3 regions of the Janthinobacterium sp. J1-1 genome follow, and region 3 is predicted to be linked to each of the others. Evidence: predicted binding sites of a transcription regulator. Region 3 holds the regulator's gene; each other region holds the start of a gene.

The links. Region 3 encodes sigma-54, which starts transcription at its own class of promoters, with help from an activator protein. Its sites were predicted from a motif close to TGGCANGNAANCTGCTTT; they were not measured.
Region 1: a site for sigma-54 is predicted at 3,352-3,369, ahead of Q8L25_RS02530 (EDSAP-1 family PEP-CTERM protein). Genes of this name have one in related genera too.
Region 2: a site for sigma-54 is predicted at 2,409-2,426, ahead of Q8L25_RS04650 (TorF family putative porin). Genes of this name have one in related genera too.

Annotation. Positions count from the first base shown of each region.
Region 1 is NZ_CP132339.1:568,740-574,282, forward strand. Features, by position in the region: gene Q8L25_RS02515 (type II secretion system F family protein) at 1-397, shown strand, start outside; gene Q8L25_RS02520 (type II secretion system F family protein) at 423-1,361, shown strand; gene Q8L25_RS02525 (LytR C-terminal domain-containing protein) at 1,372-2,295, shown strand; gene Q8L25_RS02530 (EDSAP-1 family PEP-CTERM protein) at 2,300-3,277, opposite strand; gene Q8L25_RS02535 (hypothetical protein) at 3,467-3,766, shown strand; gene acpA (acid phosphatase) at 3,770-5,543, opposite strand, start outside.
Region 2 is NZ_CP132339.1:1,030,392-1,035,934, reverse strand. Features, by position in the region: gene Q8L25_RS04660 (ammonium transporter) at 1-1,199, opposite strand, end outside; gene Q8L25_RS04655 (P-II family nitrogen regulator) at 1,211-1,549, opposite strand; gene Q8L25_RS04650 (TorF family putative porin) at 1,561-2,328, opposite strand; gene Q8L25_RS04645 (accessory factor UbiK family protein) at 2,597-2,866, shown strand; gene Q8L25_RS04640 (YifB family Mg chelatase-like AAA ATPase) at 2,961-4,481, shown strand; gene Q8L25_RS04635 (hypothetical protein) at 4,535-5,080, shown strand; gene Q8L25_RS04630 (DUF1840 domain-containing protein) at 5,240-5,543, shown strand, end outside.
Region 3 is NZ_CP132339.1:825,903-831,445, forward strand. Features, by position in the region: gene Q8L25_RS03700 (cation:proton antiporter) at 1-766, opposite strand, end outside; gene Q8L25_RS03705 (KpsF/GutQ family sugar-phosphate isomerase) at 875-1,885, shown strand; gene lptC (LPS export ABC transporter periplasmic protein LptC) at 1,937-2,542, shown strand; gene lptA (lipopolysaccharide transport periplasmic protein LptA) at 2,563-3,141, shown strand; gene lptB (LPS export ABC transporter ATP-binding protein) at 3,141-3,899, shown strand; gene Q8L25_RS03725 (RNA polymerase factor sigma-54) at 3,904-5,382, shown strand; gene hpf (ribosome hibernation-promoting factor, HPF/YfiA family) at 5,451-5,543, shown strand, end outside.

The sequences.
Region 1 (5,543 bases), 260 kb from region 3:
TGAAGAGATCAATTACGGCGTGCCGATGAATGAAGCGCTGCAGAACCTGGCCGTGCGCATTCCGCTGACGGACTTGCGCTACCTGGTGATCGCCGTGCTGGTGCAGCGCGAATCGGGCGGTAACCTGGCCGAAGTGCTGGTGAGCATCGCGCGCATCATCCGCGCCCGCTTGAAGCTGCTGGGACAGGTGCGCGTGCTGTCGGCCGAAGGGCGCATGTCGGCCTGGGTGCTGGGCCTGATGCCGGTGGTGATGATAGGCGTGATGTCGCTGGTCAACCCGCAATACATCAGCCTGCTGTGGACCGATCCCAGCGGCATCCGCCTGCTGTGGTATGCGGCCGGCATGGTGGCGCTGGGCGTGATCTGGATGCGCAAAGTGATCAAGATTCGTATTTAAAACACCTGATTCGAGGGAGAGCGCCATGACCGGCCAGCAACTGCTGTTTCTTGTGATCGTGTTTGCCGTGGTGGCGGGACTGGCGGTGGCGGCGTCGCTGATTTTCTTTCCGGGCAGCTTGCGCCAGCGCCTGTTCGGCGCCACCGCGCCGGTGGCCAGTGCCGTGGCGCTGGAGCATGGCTGGGTGGAACGGGTGGCGCGCGTGGCCAAGCCGTTTTCGAAGTTGTCGCTGCCCGAGGAGGGCTGGGAGCGCTCGCCGCTGCGCACCCGCTTCATGAATGCCGGCTGGCGCCAGGCCAGCGCGCCGGCCCTGTATTTTGCCGCCAAGTCGGTGCTGGCCCTGCTGTTTCCCACCGTGCTGGGCCTGTATGCGGCCAGCAGCATGGCGGCCGGCATGCGCAGCGTCTTGTTATTTTTCCTGTGCATCAGCGCCACCGCCGGCTATTACCTGCCCAACCTGATCCTGGCCAGCACGGCCAGGCGGCGCCAGCGCGACATCTTCGAGAACATCCCCGACGCGCTCGACCTGCTGACGGTCTGCGTCGAAGCGGGCCTGAGCCTGGAACGCGCACTGGTCAAGGTGTCCGGTGAGATCCATATCAAGAGCATGGTGCTGGCGCAGGAACTGCAGCTGGTGCTGATGGAAATGCGCGCCGGCTTTACCAAGGAAAAAGCGCTGCGCAACCTGGCCCTGCGCAGCGGCGTGGAGGATGTCGATGTGCTGGTGGCGATGCTGATCCAGTCCGAGCGCTTCGGCACCAGCATGGGCGATTCGCTGCGCGTGCATTCCGACAATCTGCGCGGCAAGCGCAGCCTGCTGGCCGAAGAGGCGGCCGCCAAGATCGCCCTCAAATTGTTGTTCCCGCTGATCTTCTGCGTGTTTCCCACCTTGATGCTGGTGCTGATGGGCCCTGCCGTGATCGAAGTCTACCGCGTGCTGGTGCCGGCCATGGCCAACCGATAAAAGGAGTCCCATGTCGATTACCCTGCCGCGCCTGGCCGTTGCCGGCGCTTGTATCTTGCTGGGCGCCTGCGCCAGCCCCGTCACCGATCCTGGCCCGGTCCCGGTCCCGGCCCCGGTACCGGTCGCGTTTCCCGTTGATCCTGCCGAACGCAATGGCCAGGCCGTGCTGCATGCGCAGCGTGGCGAAGTGCGGCAGGCCATCGCCATCTGGGAGGCCCTGCTGGCCGGCGGCGCGCTGCGGGAGCCGCGCCATGCCTATCTGTTGCGCAACCTGGGTCATGCTTACAGGCTGGCAGGGCGCGATGCCGACGCCGTGACGGTGCTGGAAAAAGCCTGCCTGCTCGACCCGCGCAATGCGCTGGCCTGGCAACAGCTGGCGCAGGTGCTGGCCAGGCTGGGGCAGCACGAACGGGCGGCGCGCATGCAGGACCAGGCGCACAGCCTGCAGGCACGCGAGGTGCCGCGCGTCCGGGCCGAGGCCGAGGCCATGCCGGTGCCCGCGCCGGTGGCGCCGGTGATGGACCGCATCGACATTACGCAAAGTGCCGGCATGGCGGTGCTGCAGCGTGTGGCGGCGGCCAGCCCGCCGGACGCGCCGCGCCTGCGGCTGGAAATTCTCAATGGAAATGGCAAGCCGGGCATGGCGGCGGCGCTGGCGCGCAGCCTGGCCGGCAGCGACTTGCAGGTGGTTCGTACGGCTAACGCCTCGTCGTTCCGGGTGGCCCGCACGCGCGTGGAATACCGGCCGGCGCAGCGGCAGGCGGCGCGCCAGCTGGCCCGCCAGCTGGGCGGCAATATCGAATTCGCCGCCGCCGATTGCCCTGCCAGCGAACTGCGGCTGATCCTCGGGCGCGATATCGATCCTGCCGTGCTGCACCGCTACTATGTGCAGCAGCTGGAACTGGCGCGCCAGGCGCTGGCGCGGCTCGGGTAGGACGTTACGCCTGGCGCCGGCGCGTGCTCGCCAGCGCCGCCAGGCCAATGCCCAGCAGCAGCAGGGTACCGGGCTCCGGGACTTGCTGCACCACGACGATATCGGTGCGGGTGGACTTGGAAAAGTTCAGGGTGTAGCTGCCGGCCGGCAGGGCAAAATTCGAGGTCAGCGAAAACAGCGCAAAGTCGTTCGTGAACGTGCGCGAGGTGCGCGGATCGTTGGTGCCCGCCGTCACGTTCATGCTGAACGGATCGAGGCTGCCGGTGGTGTGGTTGCCGTTCACGTCGCTGCCATTGTTGGCGTCGCCATCGGGCGCGAACTGGAACACGATGCCGTCGGCGTTGGCGCGCGCGGCGCAGCCGGCGGGGCTGCCGGCATTGCAGGAAATGCTGAAGATATCCATGATCGACACATTCGACTTGTCGCCCAGGGTCGTCACGCTGCTGCGCAGGTCGCGGCGCGCCATGAAACTGAAGGTGATGAAGCCGGCGCTCGACAAGGTCAGGTTGACCGAGCCCGTCAGCGTATCGCCCGCCGTCGACGAGGCGGCGCCCACCGTATCGCGCTGCGCTTCCGACACGGCCCGCATGGTGGCGCCGGCGGTGGTCAGCATATTGCCGAAGGAATGGGCGTCGCCGCGTGCAAACTCCAGCACCGTGCTGTGCGCATAGTTGTTTTGTGGCAGGCCGCTACAACCACCGCCGGCGCATACCTGCAGCACATCGGCATTGGCGGCGGGGCCGGTGTTGACGGCACGCGGATTGACGGCGGCGGCATTTTCAAAATACGTGCTGTCGCTGGCGTTGCGGTTGGCGCCCGTCAGCGACAGGGTGCCGGCGCTGGTGGTGATGCGGAAATTGTTGATATCGTTGACGGCCAGGCCATACGCGCCGGCCTGCGCCTGGCCGGCGGCCAGCAAACCGGCTGCGGCGAGCGCGGCGAACAGGCCTAGGGTTTTGCTTCGTGGGTGATCGACGTTCATCGCAGCCTCGTTATCATGGTCGGTTCAGTCGGGGACATTCAGAAGGGGTATCCGAGTGTCGCTGTCGACGTTGATAAGCAGCTTGCGTGCCAAACAAAAAAATCCAAGTCGAATCAAGGACTTGCGTAAAGCGAACTGAAGGGAAATGCGCTGACTGTAAGAAACACCGACACTGTGCAAAAATAGGCGATGGCAAACAAAACCCCCACCTTTCCCGGCGCGCGCACGGGCCGCGGCCAGGTCCTCGCCGTGCTGCTGTCGAACCGCGACCAGTCCGGCGCCGAACCCCTGCAGGGCCGCGTCTCGCTGGCCGCCATCGTCAAGGCATTGAAACGCAAATATCACTGGCCGATCGAGACGCACAGCTTTCCGGCCAATACGGCGGACGGCCGCGCCAGCTGGGCCACCGTCTACAGCCTGCCGGAAAAAGTGATCGCCGTCGCCCTGGCGGTCGGCGGCCAGGAATGGCTCGACAGCCGCAAGGGCTAGGTTTTACTCCTGCGGCAGCAAGGCCAGCGCCGCGCTGAAGTCGCCCATCGGCTTGCCGCCATTGGCGACCAGTGCCTTGTCGCGCGTGCTCAAGCCGTCAAGCACCGGCAGCGAGAAGCGGTGGGTAATCGCGCGCAGGATCGAGGCCGAGTCGTATTGCGTATGGTCGACCAGGCCCTTCTTCACGTACGGCGAGACCAAAATCGCCGGCACGCGCGTGCCGGGACCCCAGCGGTCGCCCTTCGGTGGCGCGGCATGGTCATAGAAGCCGCCGTTTTCATCGTAGGTGACGATCACCAGCATGTTCTTCCACTGCGGGCTCTTTTTCAACTGCGCGATGACGCTGGCGATATGCGCGTCGCCATCGGCCACGCTGGCGTAACCGGCGTGCTGGTTCAAATTGCCCTGCGGCTTGTAGAAGGTCACCGGCGGCAGCTTGCCGGCGGCCGCATCCGTCATGAACTGGCTGTCGAAATCGCGCAAGTGGGCAGCGCGGTAGGCGGGCGCCTTGACCGGGTCCATGCTGGCGAAATAATTGAACGGCTGGTGGTGGAACTGGAAGTTTGGTGGGCTCGGGAAACTGCTGCCGCGCGCACTGGCCGTGGCCAGCGCCGTGGTGTCCTTCCAGGCGCCCGCATACCAGGCCCAGTCGATGTTCTTTCCGGATAACAAGTCGCCAATATTCGTCTGCGTCTGCTGCGGCAAGGTATTGGCCTTGGTGGTATCGGCATACAGCTTGCTGCTGTCGCCGGACGCCGGTGCATTGCTGCTGGGCTGGAAAGCCGGCTGCATGGTGTTGACGGCGTAGAACATGCCGCTGCTGTCGGCCGGCGTCAGCGTGTTGTCGTTGGCGTAGACTGGCGCGCCATTGAGCACCGTGGCCGGCGCGGTGGCGGCCGGCGTCAGGCGCACGAAGTTGCCCTTGGCGTCGACATCGATCTTCGAGATCGAAGCCTTGGCGACAGAGGTGTCCGCGTTCGGATAAGTCGGCGCGCAGGCGCAGATCAGGTACTGGTGCGTCAGGAACGAGCCGCCGAAGGCGCCGATGAACAGGTTGTCGGCCAGCGCGTACTGTTTGGCGATATCCCACAGCTTCATCTTGCTGCCGTCGTAGTAGCCCATGGTGAGGCCGCCCGCATCGGAATAGGCCGCGAACTTGTCGTTGGCGCCGCCATTGATCTGCATCTGGTTGTTGTAGAAGCGGTGCACCAGGTCGCGCGTGATCACCGATTGCGGCAGGCTGATCGGGCTGTTGGCATCGTCGATCTGGAACGGCTTGTTGGGCAGGTTGGCCGATTGCGCCTGCGTGATCACGGTGCTCTGGCCGGCGGCCGTCATGCCGCCCCAGGTCGGTGGCAGCACGGGCAGGGTGCTGTTGTCGATATCCTTTTGCGCCACATAGCCGCCGGTCGAAGTCGGGTTGACACCCGGCACGCCGTTGGCGCCCGGGAACAGGCCGTACAGATTGTCGAAGCCGCGGTTTTCCGCGTAGATCACGACGATGGTCTGGATATTGTTCAGCGCCAGGCCGCTGTTCAGGGCGGCCAGGGCGTCTGCGGGTGCGGCCTGCGCGCTGGCGCCGGCGATCACCGTGGTGACGCTGGTGTTTTCCGCTTTCAGCTTCGCCAGTTCATCGCCGCTGGCCTTGTTGAAGTCCGACGCCAGGGCAGTTTCCGACACGCCGATGCGCGCCGCCAGCTTGCTGCTGGCGGCAGCGAAATCGCCGCCATTGCCATCCATCACCTGTGCCAGTTCGGTCGACAGGGCGCTGACGAAG
Region 2 (5,543 bases), 200 kb from region 3:
ACGATACCGGCCAGCAGGCCGATGACCAGGCCGCCCATCGGGCCGACAAAACCGGCCGCAGGGGTGATCGCCACCAGGCCGGCAACCGCGCCGGAAGCGCCGCCCAGCATCGAAGGCTTGCCTTTGGTAATCCATTCACCGAACACCCACGACAAGGTTGCGGCGGCAGTGGCCAGCATGGTGTTGACAAACGCCAGGGCAGCCAGGTCGCCCGCTTCCATCGAGGAGCCGGCATTGAAACCGAACCAGCCCACCCACAGCAGCGATGCGCCGATCATGGTCATCGTCAGCGAATGTGGCGCCATCGATTCACGGCCGTAACCGACACGTTTGCCGATCATGATCGCGCCAACCAGGCCAGCGACGGCGGCGTTGATGTGCACCACGGTGCCGCCGGCGAAGTCCAGCGCGCCTTTTTGATAGATCCAGCCTGCCTTGGCGGCTTCGACAGCCACCGAAGCGGCGTCGGTGATCATGTCAGGACCGGTCCAGAACCACACCATGTGGGCCGCTGGCAGGTAGGCAAAGGTGAACCACAGCACTACAAAAGCCAGCACGGCGGAAAACTTGGCGCGCTCGGCAAAGGCGCCGACGATCAGTGCGCAGGTAATCGCTGCAAACGTGCCCTGGAAGGCGACGAAGACGAACTCGGGGATGACCACGCCCTTGCTGAAGGTGGCGGCAACGGCGAAGGTGCTGGTAGCGGGATCCCAGATGCCGTTCAGGAAGGCGCGCGCAAAGGTGCCGAAGAACGCGTTGCCTTCGGTAAAGGCCAGCGAGTAGCCATAGATGCACCACAACACCACCACCAGAGCAAACACCACGAATACCTGCATCAGGACCGACAGCATGTTCTTGGAACGTACCAGGCCGCCGTAGAACAGGGCCAGGCCAGGAATCGTCATCAGGATCACCAGGATGGCGCAGACCATCATGAAACCGGTATCGCCTTTATTCGGCACCGGTGCGGCGGCGGGCGCGGCGGCGGGTGCCGGGGCAGCGGCTGTGGCGGCGGCCGGGGCAGGCGCCGCAGCTGGCGGAACGGCCAATGGCGCCACTTCCGGTGTCGCCACGGCAGCGGTGGTGGCAGCGGCCACCGGTTCGGTTTTTGCAGGTGCATCGGCAAAGCTTGGCGCGGAGACGCCAAATGCAAACAGACAGGCTACCCCAGCTAGCAATTTTGTTATATTTTTACGCATCAATATTCCCCTTAGAGCGCTTCGTTGCCGGTTTCACCGGTACGGATTCGGATGACTTGTTCCAGAGTGGTCACGAAAATCTTGCCATCGCCGATTTTACCGGTACGCGCGGCACCTTCGATCGCTTCGATGGCCTGGTCGACGATGGCGTCATCGACGGCCGCTTCGATCTTGGTTTTTGGCAGGAAATCGACCACGTACTCGGCGCCACGGTACAGTTCCGTGTGACCTTTCTGACGGCCAAAACCCTTCACTTCCGTGACGGTAATGCCTTGCACATTAATAGCCGACAAGGCTTCACGCACTTCGTCCAGCTTGAAGGGCTTGATGATCGCGGTAATCATTTTCATGGCAATCTCGCTTAAAAAGTTTTGGAAACAGACAATACCAGGCCGGTTTTGGCCAGGTTCTTGCCATTCGGCGCGAACGATTCGATATTCGCCTTGACGGCTGCCAGCGACACGGTGGCGACGCCGAAGTCTTTCGTCACGCCGATCTTGAAATCGTTATAGCTGAGGGAATTGTTATGCTCCACCTTCTGACGTCCTGCATGCAGATTCAACATGTAGCCGTCATGCACTTCGACATTGGCGCCGACGTCGAGGTAACCGCTGTTCTTGCTGTCAGCCACGCCGAACAGATTGGTGGTCGAGTGCGAGTACTTGATGTAGACCGGGCCAAAACCGACCTGGCCATACAGCTCGAAAGTGTTGGCGTTGGTGCTCAGGCCATTCGACGGGTAGAAATAATACAGGCCGCCCACATCGTAGCTGACGCCATCGGTGATATCACCGCGCTTGCCGCCGTAGACATCCCATTCGATATTCGTGTCACCACCACCGTCCTTGATCCACTTGATGCTCGACAGCCAGGTACCAACGTACAGACCGGTCGGATTGTGCGTGTAGTCGGCACCGCCGCTGATGGCCGGTTTCAAACGCGTTTGCGACACGCCACGATAGCGGTAGTCGGTGGTCAGGGCCACGTTGTACGCCACCACATTGTCAGGTACTGCCTCGGCTGCGGCTGGCGCCGCGGCCGCTTCCTGGGCCATGGCAGTACCGCACATGGCGGACATGGCAAATGCCAGCGTAGCTGCTACAGTCATGCTCTTGGACAGATTCTTCATGGCGATTCCCTTTTATTGAACTTTTAAAGCGGTTGAGGTTTAAAATCTGGTCTGGCGATCACAAAGCGTTCATTAACTCTTTAGCAGAATGCGTGCCAGCTTCATTGCCACCTTGACAGCTGCATTTCCATCCATACATACCCTGCAAGCCCTTGGAAATATGGAACCTGGCTGAGGAATCTTGTTGAACCTTTCACTTTCGCACCACATTAAAGCTGACGTGCACCGCAATGGTGCGATGCACGTGCAGCACCACTAAGGACATACCATGGACATGAATACTTTCTTTAACGATTTACAGGGCAAGATCCACCAGGCCATCGAAAATTCGCCGGCCAAGGATATCGAGAAGAATGTGAAGTCGATGATGACCCAGGGCTTCGCCCGCCTGGACCTGGTCACGCGCGAAGAATTCGATATCCAGGCGCAAGTGCTGGCCAAGACGCGCGCCAAACTCGATGCGCTGGAACTGCGCGTGATCGAACTCGAAGCACGCCTGAACGACAGCAAGACAGTCAATGTCAGCAAGGCGCTGTAAAGCAGCAAAGCATCAGTACTGGCGAAGGTCAAGCGTCATGTCAGAGCAAGCACTAGACTGATCCTGCCCGCGCACCGCGGTGCAGGGAGATGGCATGAGCCTGGCAGTCTTGAAAAGCCGCGCCCTGGCGGGCATGGAAGCGCCCGAGGTCAATGTCGAGGTACACCTCGCCAACGGCCTGCCTTCGTTTACCATCGTGGGCCTGCCCGATACCGAGGTCAAGGAGTCGCGCGACCGCGTGCGTGCGGCGCTGCAAAATTGCGGCTTCGAGATGCCAGCCCGGCGCATCACGGCCAACCTGGCACCAGCGGACCTGCCGAAAGAATCGGGGCGCTTCGACCTGCCAATCGCGCTGGGCATCCTGGCCGCTTCGGGCCAGCTGCCCGCCGAACAATTACATGAATATGAATTTGCCGGCGAGCTGTCGCTGTCGGGACAGTTGCGGCCCATCCGTGGCGCGCTGGCGATGACGTTTGCCATGCAGCGCGGCAAGAGTGGCGCGCCGCGTGCGTTCATTTTGCCGCACGCCAATGCCGACGAGGCGGCGCTGGTCGCGAACGCCAGCATTTATCCGGCCCACAGCCTGCTCGAAGTGTGCGCCCATTTCGCCGCGCGCGATCAGCGCACCGCCCTGCAGCGGCACCAGCCGGCCTTGCTGGCGCCACATTTTTCCTATCCCGACTTTGCTGAGGTACAGGGCCAGCACCATGCTCGGCGGGCGCTGGAGGTGGCGGCCGCCGGCGGTCACAGCCTGCTGATGGTGGGCCCGCCCGGCGCCGGCAAGACCATGCTGGCCAGCCGCTTTCCCGGCATCCTGCCTTTGATGAGCGATGAAGAAGCGCTGGAGGCGGCGGCCGTGCATTCGCTGGCCGGCAACTTCAAGGTGGAAAACTGGAAACGCCGGCCGTATCGCGCGCCGCACCAGACGGCATCCGGCGTGGCGCTGGTCGGTGGCGGCCATGTGCCGCGGCCCGGTGAAATTTCACTGGCGCATTGCGGCGTGCTGTTTCTCGATGAAATCGCCGAATTCGACCGCCGGGTACTCGACGTGCTGCGCCAGCCGATGGAGTCCGGCATGATCAGCATCTCGCGCGCCGCCCGCCAGGCCGAGTTTCCAGCCCGTTTTCAATTGATCGCCGCCATGAATCCCTGTCCCTGCGGCTATCTGGGCCATGCCTCCGGCCGCTGCCGCTGCACCCCGGACGCCGTGCTGCGCTACCATGGCCGACTGTCGGGTCCGCTGCTCGACCGCATTGATTTGCAAATCGAAGTGCCGGCCATGGCGCCAACAATGCTGGGCGCGAAGGCGGTTGCCGGCGAAAGCACGGCGGCGATCGCGACGCGCGTGGCGGCCGCGTTTGCCGTGCAGCTGGCGCGCCAGGGCAAGGCCAACCATCAGCTGAACAACCAGGAAATCGCGCTGCATTGCCAGCTCGATGCAGCTGGCGAGCAACTGCTGCATGGCGCCATGCTGCGCCTGCACTGGTCGGCACGCACTTATCACCGCGTATTGCGCGTGGCGCGCAGCATTGCCGACCTGGCCGGCAGCGCCGCGATCGCACGTGCGCATGTTGCCGAGGCCATACAATACCGGCGCATATTGCATGTCGCCTGAGCCGGCGCGCGTGCGCGATTGCGTGCAACAGGCAGCACTGCTACCATCGCCTGATGAAAAAAACATCATGTGCCGCCATCGCCGGCGTGCTGGCCACCGCCGCCCTGCTGGGCGCCTGCAACCCAAAATTTGACTGGCGCGAGTATCGCAGTCCCGATGCGCACTTCACGGCCCTGTTTCCCGGCAAGCCGGCCGTGCTGACGCGCGAGATCGATCTCGATGGCAAGAAAGTCAGTTTGACCATGACGGCCAGCGAAGCCGATGGCAACACCTTTGCCATCGGCAACGCCGAGCTGGGCAGTGCGGAGCAGGCGCAAGCGGCCTTGCCGGCCATGAAAACGGCCCTGCTCAACAATATCAAGGGGACGGTGCGCAGCGAAAAGTCTGCGGCGGCCGCCAGCAGCACGCCGGCCGGCACGCACCAGAAAAGCAGTCTCAGCATCGAGGCGAGCGGCACCCAGAATGGCCGGCCAGCCTTGCTGGTCGGTCGCTTCGTGGCGCAGGACAAGCGCATCTACCAAGTCATTATCCTCGGGCAGGAAAGCAAGCTGTCGCGCGAGACTATCGACACTTTCATGGACTCGGTCAACATCGAATAAGGAATTCCTGCTTAGCCCAAACTTAAAATCCCGGGCTTCGCCCTTGTAAATAAGTGTCCTGTCCAACACATGTTGCTGTCCGGCTTGCAGACGCCCTGTGCAAAAATCCAAGTCGTGATATGGTTTCATGACTAACAACAAGAATTCAGAAAGCCTATTATGTTGATCTCATTCAAATCCAAATCCTCCCCTGAAGTGCTGATGTACCAGGAGCATGCCCAGCGTATCCTCGACATCCTGCACAAGAGTCCGACGCGCGGCGTGATCACACCCGCCGAGGCAGGCCACGCGCTGGAGTTGCTGGAAAAAGAAGTGGCTGAAACCAGGGCCCACCCGGAAAACGACATCGAGCATGATGTCCATACGCCGGAAACCCTGGAAGACGGCGAGTCGGGCGAGCACGCACGTGCGCAAAAAGTGCATTTTTCGCAGCGCGCCTTCCCCCTGATGGAAATGCTGCGCT
Region 3 (5,543 bases):
TGCCGGCGACAAAAGCCCCCAGGGCCAGCGACAAGCCTGCCCGTTCCGTGATCCAGGCCGCGCCTAGGGTGATCAAGAGCAGGTTGAGCATGAACAGTTCCTGCGAGCGGCGCTTGGCGACGATGGTCAGCCAGCCGCGCACCATTTTTTGCCCCAGGAACAGCAGCAGGATCAGCACCACCACGGCCTTGGCGCCGGCCCAGGCCAGCGTTTCGGCCAGGTTGTCGGAGTCTTTGGTCAGCGCGGGAATCAGGATCAGCAGCGGCACCACGGCCAGGTCCTGGAACAGCAGGATGCCGATGATCTTGCGGCCGTGTTCGCTTTCAAGCTCCAGCCGTTCTGTCAGCATTTTTGACACGATGGCCGTCGACGACATGGCCAGCGCGCCGCCCAGGGCAAACGCGGCCTGCCAGCTGAGGTGGAAGTAGGCTGACAGGTAGCGCCCGACGAACCAGCCGAAGACGACGGTGGCGACGATGGTGGTGACCACCTGCGCCATGCCGAGGCCGAAAACGATGCGCCGCATGGCAAGAAACTTGGGAAGGGAAAACTCGAGCCCGATGGAAAACATCAGGAAGACAACGCCGAATTCGGCCAGGGTATGGCTCGCTTCATTCTCGGCAGCCAGGCCCAGCGCATGGGGGCCGATGATGATGCCGACCGCCAGGTAGCCGAGCATGGGGGGCAAGTGCAACATTCTGAAAGCAACCACGCCAAGCACGGCGCTGCCGAGTAACATCAGGGTCAATTCTAGCGAGGAAAACATGGGTTGCCCGGGGTGGTCAGTGGAAATCGTTGTTTGTTGTGACTGGCAAGTTTTTTGCTTTCCTAATTCGTTTATACTTTGGGCATGAGTGTAACCCATGAAAAAACAATGCAGAAAGCTTTTGATCGAAGTGACATGAAAGCCACAAGCGAGCGCGCCGTGGCGCTGGCCCGCACCACCTTGCAGATCGAGGCGGACGCCATCGTTGCGCTGCACGCCCGCCTGGCCACCGACGACAGCGTCGGCCGCGCGGTGGCGCTGCTGCTCGAATGCAAGGGCCGCGTGGTGGTGTCCGGCATCGGCAAGTCCGGCCATATCGCGCGCAAGATCGCCGCCACCCTGGCCTCGACCGGCACGCCGGCCATGTTCGTCCATCCGGCCGAAGCGGCCCATGGCGACCTGGGCATGGTCACCTCGGACGACGCCTTTATCGCCATCTCGTATTCCGGCGAATCGGCCGAACTGATGGCCATCATGCCGGTCGTCAAGCGCATGGGCGGCGTGCTGATCGCCATGACGGGCAAGCCGCAATCGAGCCTGGCGCAACTGGCCGACGTCCACCTCGATATTTCGGTGGAAAAAGAAGCCTGTCCGCTGAACCTGGCGCCGACCGCCAGCACCACCGTCACCCTGGCGCTGGGCGACGCGCTGGCCGTGGCGCTGCTGGACCTGCGCGGCTTCAAGGAAGAAGATTTTGCCCGTTCGCATCCGGGTGGCGCGCTGGGCCGCCGCCTGCTGACGCACGTGCATGACGTGATGCGCAGCGGCGAGCGGGTACCGAAAGTGCCGGTGGACGCCTCGCTGCTGCAGGCGCTGGAAGAAATGACGAGGAAGGGCATGGGCATGACGGCCATCGTCGATGCGGATGACCGTCCGGTGGGCGTGTTTACCGATGGCGACCTGCGCCGCATGTTCGAGCGCGTGCAGGATTTCACGCAAGTGGCGATCCGCGACGTGATGCACGCGCAGCCGCGCAGCATCGCGCCCGGCCGCCTGGCCGTCGACGCGGTGGCCGTGATGGAGCAGCACCGCATCAACCAGATGCTGGTGGTCGATGCTGACGGCAAGCTGGTCGGCGCCTTGCATATCCATGACCTGACCCAGGCGAAGGTCATCTGATGCCGGTGTGCCGCTCCTGCGCGGCGGGCCTATTTTTGAGAGTGAAACACTATGCGTAAGCCAGAAGGCGCCCATCGCTGGCGCATGATTTTTACCGTGTTGGGCGCTGTCGCGGTGGCGCTGGGCAGCTTCTGGCTGCTTGAAGTGATGAACAAGAGCAGCCAGGATGTCAGTGCCGGCAAGAAATTGGACGAGCCCGATTATTTCGTCACCAATTTCAGCCTGGTGCGCATGGACCTGCAGGGCAAACCGAGCTATATCGTCTCCGGCGCCAAGCTCACGCATTACCCGGCCGACGACTCCTCCGATATCGACCAGCCTTTCGTGCGCAAGATCAGCCCGGGCGTGCCGCCCCTGAACATGACGGCCGAGCTGGCCCATATCGACCAGGGCAATACGCGGCTGCAATTGTCGCGCAATGTCGTGATCGACCGCGTGGCCGGTCCCAGGACACAGAACATGACGCTGAAAACCGAGGCGCTGACGATCTTTCCCGATGAAGAACGGATGGAGTCGGCCGTGCCGGTCGATCTGCTGTCGGGGCGTTCGCACGTGACCGGCGTGGGCCTGAAGGCCAACAATGCCTCCAGCGTGGTGGAAGTGCCGAACTCGGTGCGCATCGTGATTCCGCCGCGCAAAGCCGTGCCGGCCAAATAAATAAAGAGGACCAAATCAAAATGAAAAAAATCTTGCTGTTGAGCTTGTTTTCCCTGGCCGTGATGGGCAGCGCCCATGCCGAAAAGGCCGACTCGGACAAGGAAGCCGTCATCACCGCCCAGCGCGGCCAGGTCGATGACATCAAGCAGACCCGCACCCTGACCGGCGACGTGGTGCTGGTGAAGGGCACCCTGACCATGAAGGCGGGGCGGGCCCTGATCACCGAAGATCCGCAGGGCTACCAGTTCATCACTTTCTGGGGCGAGGCGGGCAAGCTGGCCACCTTTCGCCAGAAGCGCGACGGCGAAGGCGACCTGTGGGTGGAAGGCGAAGCGGAACGGGTGGAATACAACAACAAGACGGAAGTCGTGAAACTGTTTTCCAAGGCCAAGCTGACGCGCCTGCAAGGCGTCAAGCCGACCGACGTGGCCAACGGCGCCTTCATTTCGTATGACAGCCGCAATGAATTATTCAATATGGAAAACAGCGACAGCGGCACCAGTTCCCCCGGCGCCGGCAGCGTGCGCATGGTGATCCAGCCGAAGAACAAGCCGGCGGCGGAGAAAGCCCCCGCCGCGCCTGCGCCAGGGAAGAAATAATGGACAATAATGTACGTTGCGGCAGCACCCTGATCGTGCGGGGGCTGCAGAAAACCTATGGCAAGCGGCAAGTCGTGCATGATGTGTCGCTGCAAGTCGAATGCGGCGAAGTGGTGGGCCTGCTGGGTCCGAACGGCGCCGGCAAGACCACCTCGTTCTACATGATCGTCGGCCTGGTGCCGTCCGATGGCGGCACCATCGATATCAGCGGCGTCGACATTTCCAGCCTGCCGATCCACCGCCGCGCGCAGATGGGCCTGTCCTACCTGCCGCAGGAAGCGTCGGTGTTTCGCAAGCTGACGGTGGAAGACAATATCCGCGCCGTGCTGGAAATCCAGACAGTCGACGGCCGGCCCCTGAAAAAGGCCGAAATCGAAGAACGCCTCGACAAACTGCTGGCCGACTTGCAAATTGAAAAGCTGCGCGAAAACCAGGCGCTGTCGCTGTCGGGCGGCGAGCGGCGCCGCGTGGAAATCGCCCGCGCGCTGGCCACCGACCCGCGTTTCGTGCTGCTCGACGAACCGTTCGCCGGCGTCGATCCGATCGCCGTGATCGAAATCCAGCGCATCGTGCGGTTTTTGAAGGAACGCAATATCGGCGTGCTGATCACCGACCATAATGTGCGCGAAACGCTGGGCATCTGCGACCGCGCCTACATCATCAACCAGGGCTCGGTGCTGGCGTCGGGCCGGCCCGACGACATCATCGCCAACGAGTCGGTACGCCGGGTGTATCTGGGCGAACACTTCCGCATGTAAGCCAATGAAACAATCCCTGCAACTGCGCACCTCGCAGCACCTGGCACTGACGCCGCAATTACAGCAATCGATACGCCTGCTGCAACTGTCCACGCTGGAATTGCACCAGGAGCTGGAGCAATTGCTGACCGATAATCCCTTGCTGGAACGGCTCGACGATCCGCTCGACCGCTCGCTGCGCCTGCTGTCCGATGGCGCCCTGAGTTCGACCGCCGCCCCCGGCGAAGCGCCACCGGCGCCGCCGGGCCAGGAAGCGCCGGCGCCAGCCGCCGAAGCGGAGTCGTTTGACGGCGATGGCGGCGAGAGCACGGCCGCGTCCGAGGGCGGCGACAGCGACTGGAACGAGGCCAGCCGCGGCAAGGCGCCCGATGACGAGGATTCCCGTCCGCAACTGGAGGCCCATCACTGCACCTTGCGCGAACACCTGATGGAACAGATGCGCGTGACCGTGCTGGAGCTGCGCGACCGCGCGCTGGTGGAATTGATCATCGATGCGCTCGACGACAATGGCTACCTGGAAGAGCCGCTCGACGATATCCTGGCGCGCCTGCCGGAAGAACTGGAAGTCGATGCGGATGAGCTGCGCACGGCGCTGTCGCTGCTGCAAAGTTTCGACCCTGCCGGCGTGGGTGCGCGCAATGCGTCCGAATGCCTGGCGCTGCAGATCAAACGCTTGCCGCAGGTGGCGCTGGTGACGCGGCGCATGGCCTTGAACATCGTCGAGAAACACCTGACCTGGTTCGCCCAGCGCGACTTCAACAAGCTCAAGAAAGCCCTCGACTGCGACGATGAAGACTTGCGCGAAGCACAGACCGTGATTCGCTTGTGCAACCCGCATCCGGGCGCCGTGTTCGCTTCCGACGTGTCCGATTACGTGGTGCCGGACGTGGTGGTCAAGCGGGCCCGCAATGGCTGGCAGGTATCGCTCAACAATGACGTCATGCCGCGCCTGCGCGTGAACGCCATGTACGCCAACCTGCTCAAGCAGGGCAAGGGCGAAGGCGGCATGGGTGCGCAGTTGCAGGAAGCCAAGTGGCTGATCAAGAACATGCGCCAGCGCTTCGACACCATCCTGCGCGTGGCGCAGGCGATCGTGGAACGGCAAAAGGATTTTTTCTCGCACGGCGCAGTTGCCATGCGGCCACTTGTGCTTCGCGAAATAGCTGATACACTGGGTTTACACGAGAGTACTATCTCGCGGGTAACAACCCAAAAGTACATGCTGACCCCGCATGGAATGTTTGAGTTGAAGTATTTCTTTGGCAGCCACGTCGCCACCGAAGCAGGAGGGGAGGCGTCATCGACGGCGATACGGGCCTTGATCGTGCAATTGACAGGAGCAGAGAACCCTAAAAATCCTTTATCCGACAGTAAGATTGCGGACATGCTGGGGGAACAAGGCATGGTGATTGCGCGACGTACTGTTGCCAAATACCGGGAAGCGTTGAAAATTCCGCCAGTGAGTCTGCGTAAGTCTTTGTAGTTTTTTCGGTTCCTCTGCGGGCCGGAACGATGGACACCGCACGAACCCGATCATCTTTAGGAGTGTGTATGAATCTCACCATCAGCGGACATCATCTCGAAGTGACACCAGCCATCCGTGAATACGTACAAACCAAACTGGAGCGCGTGAAACGCCATTTC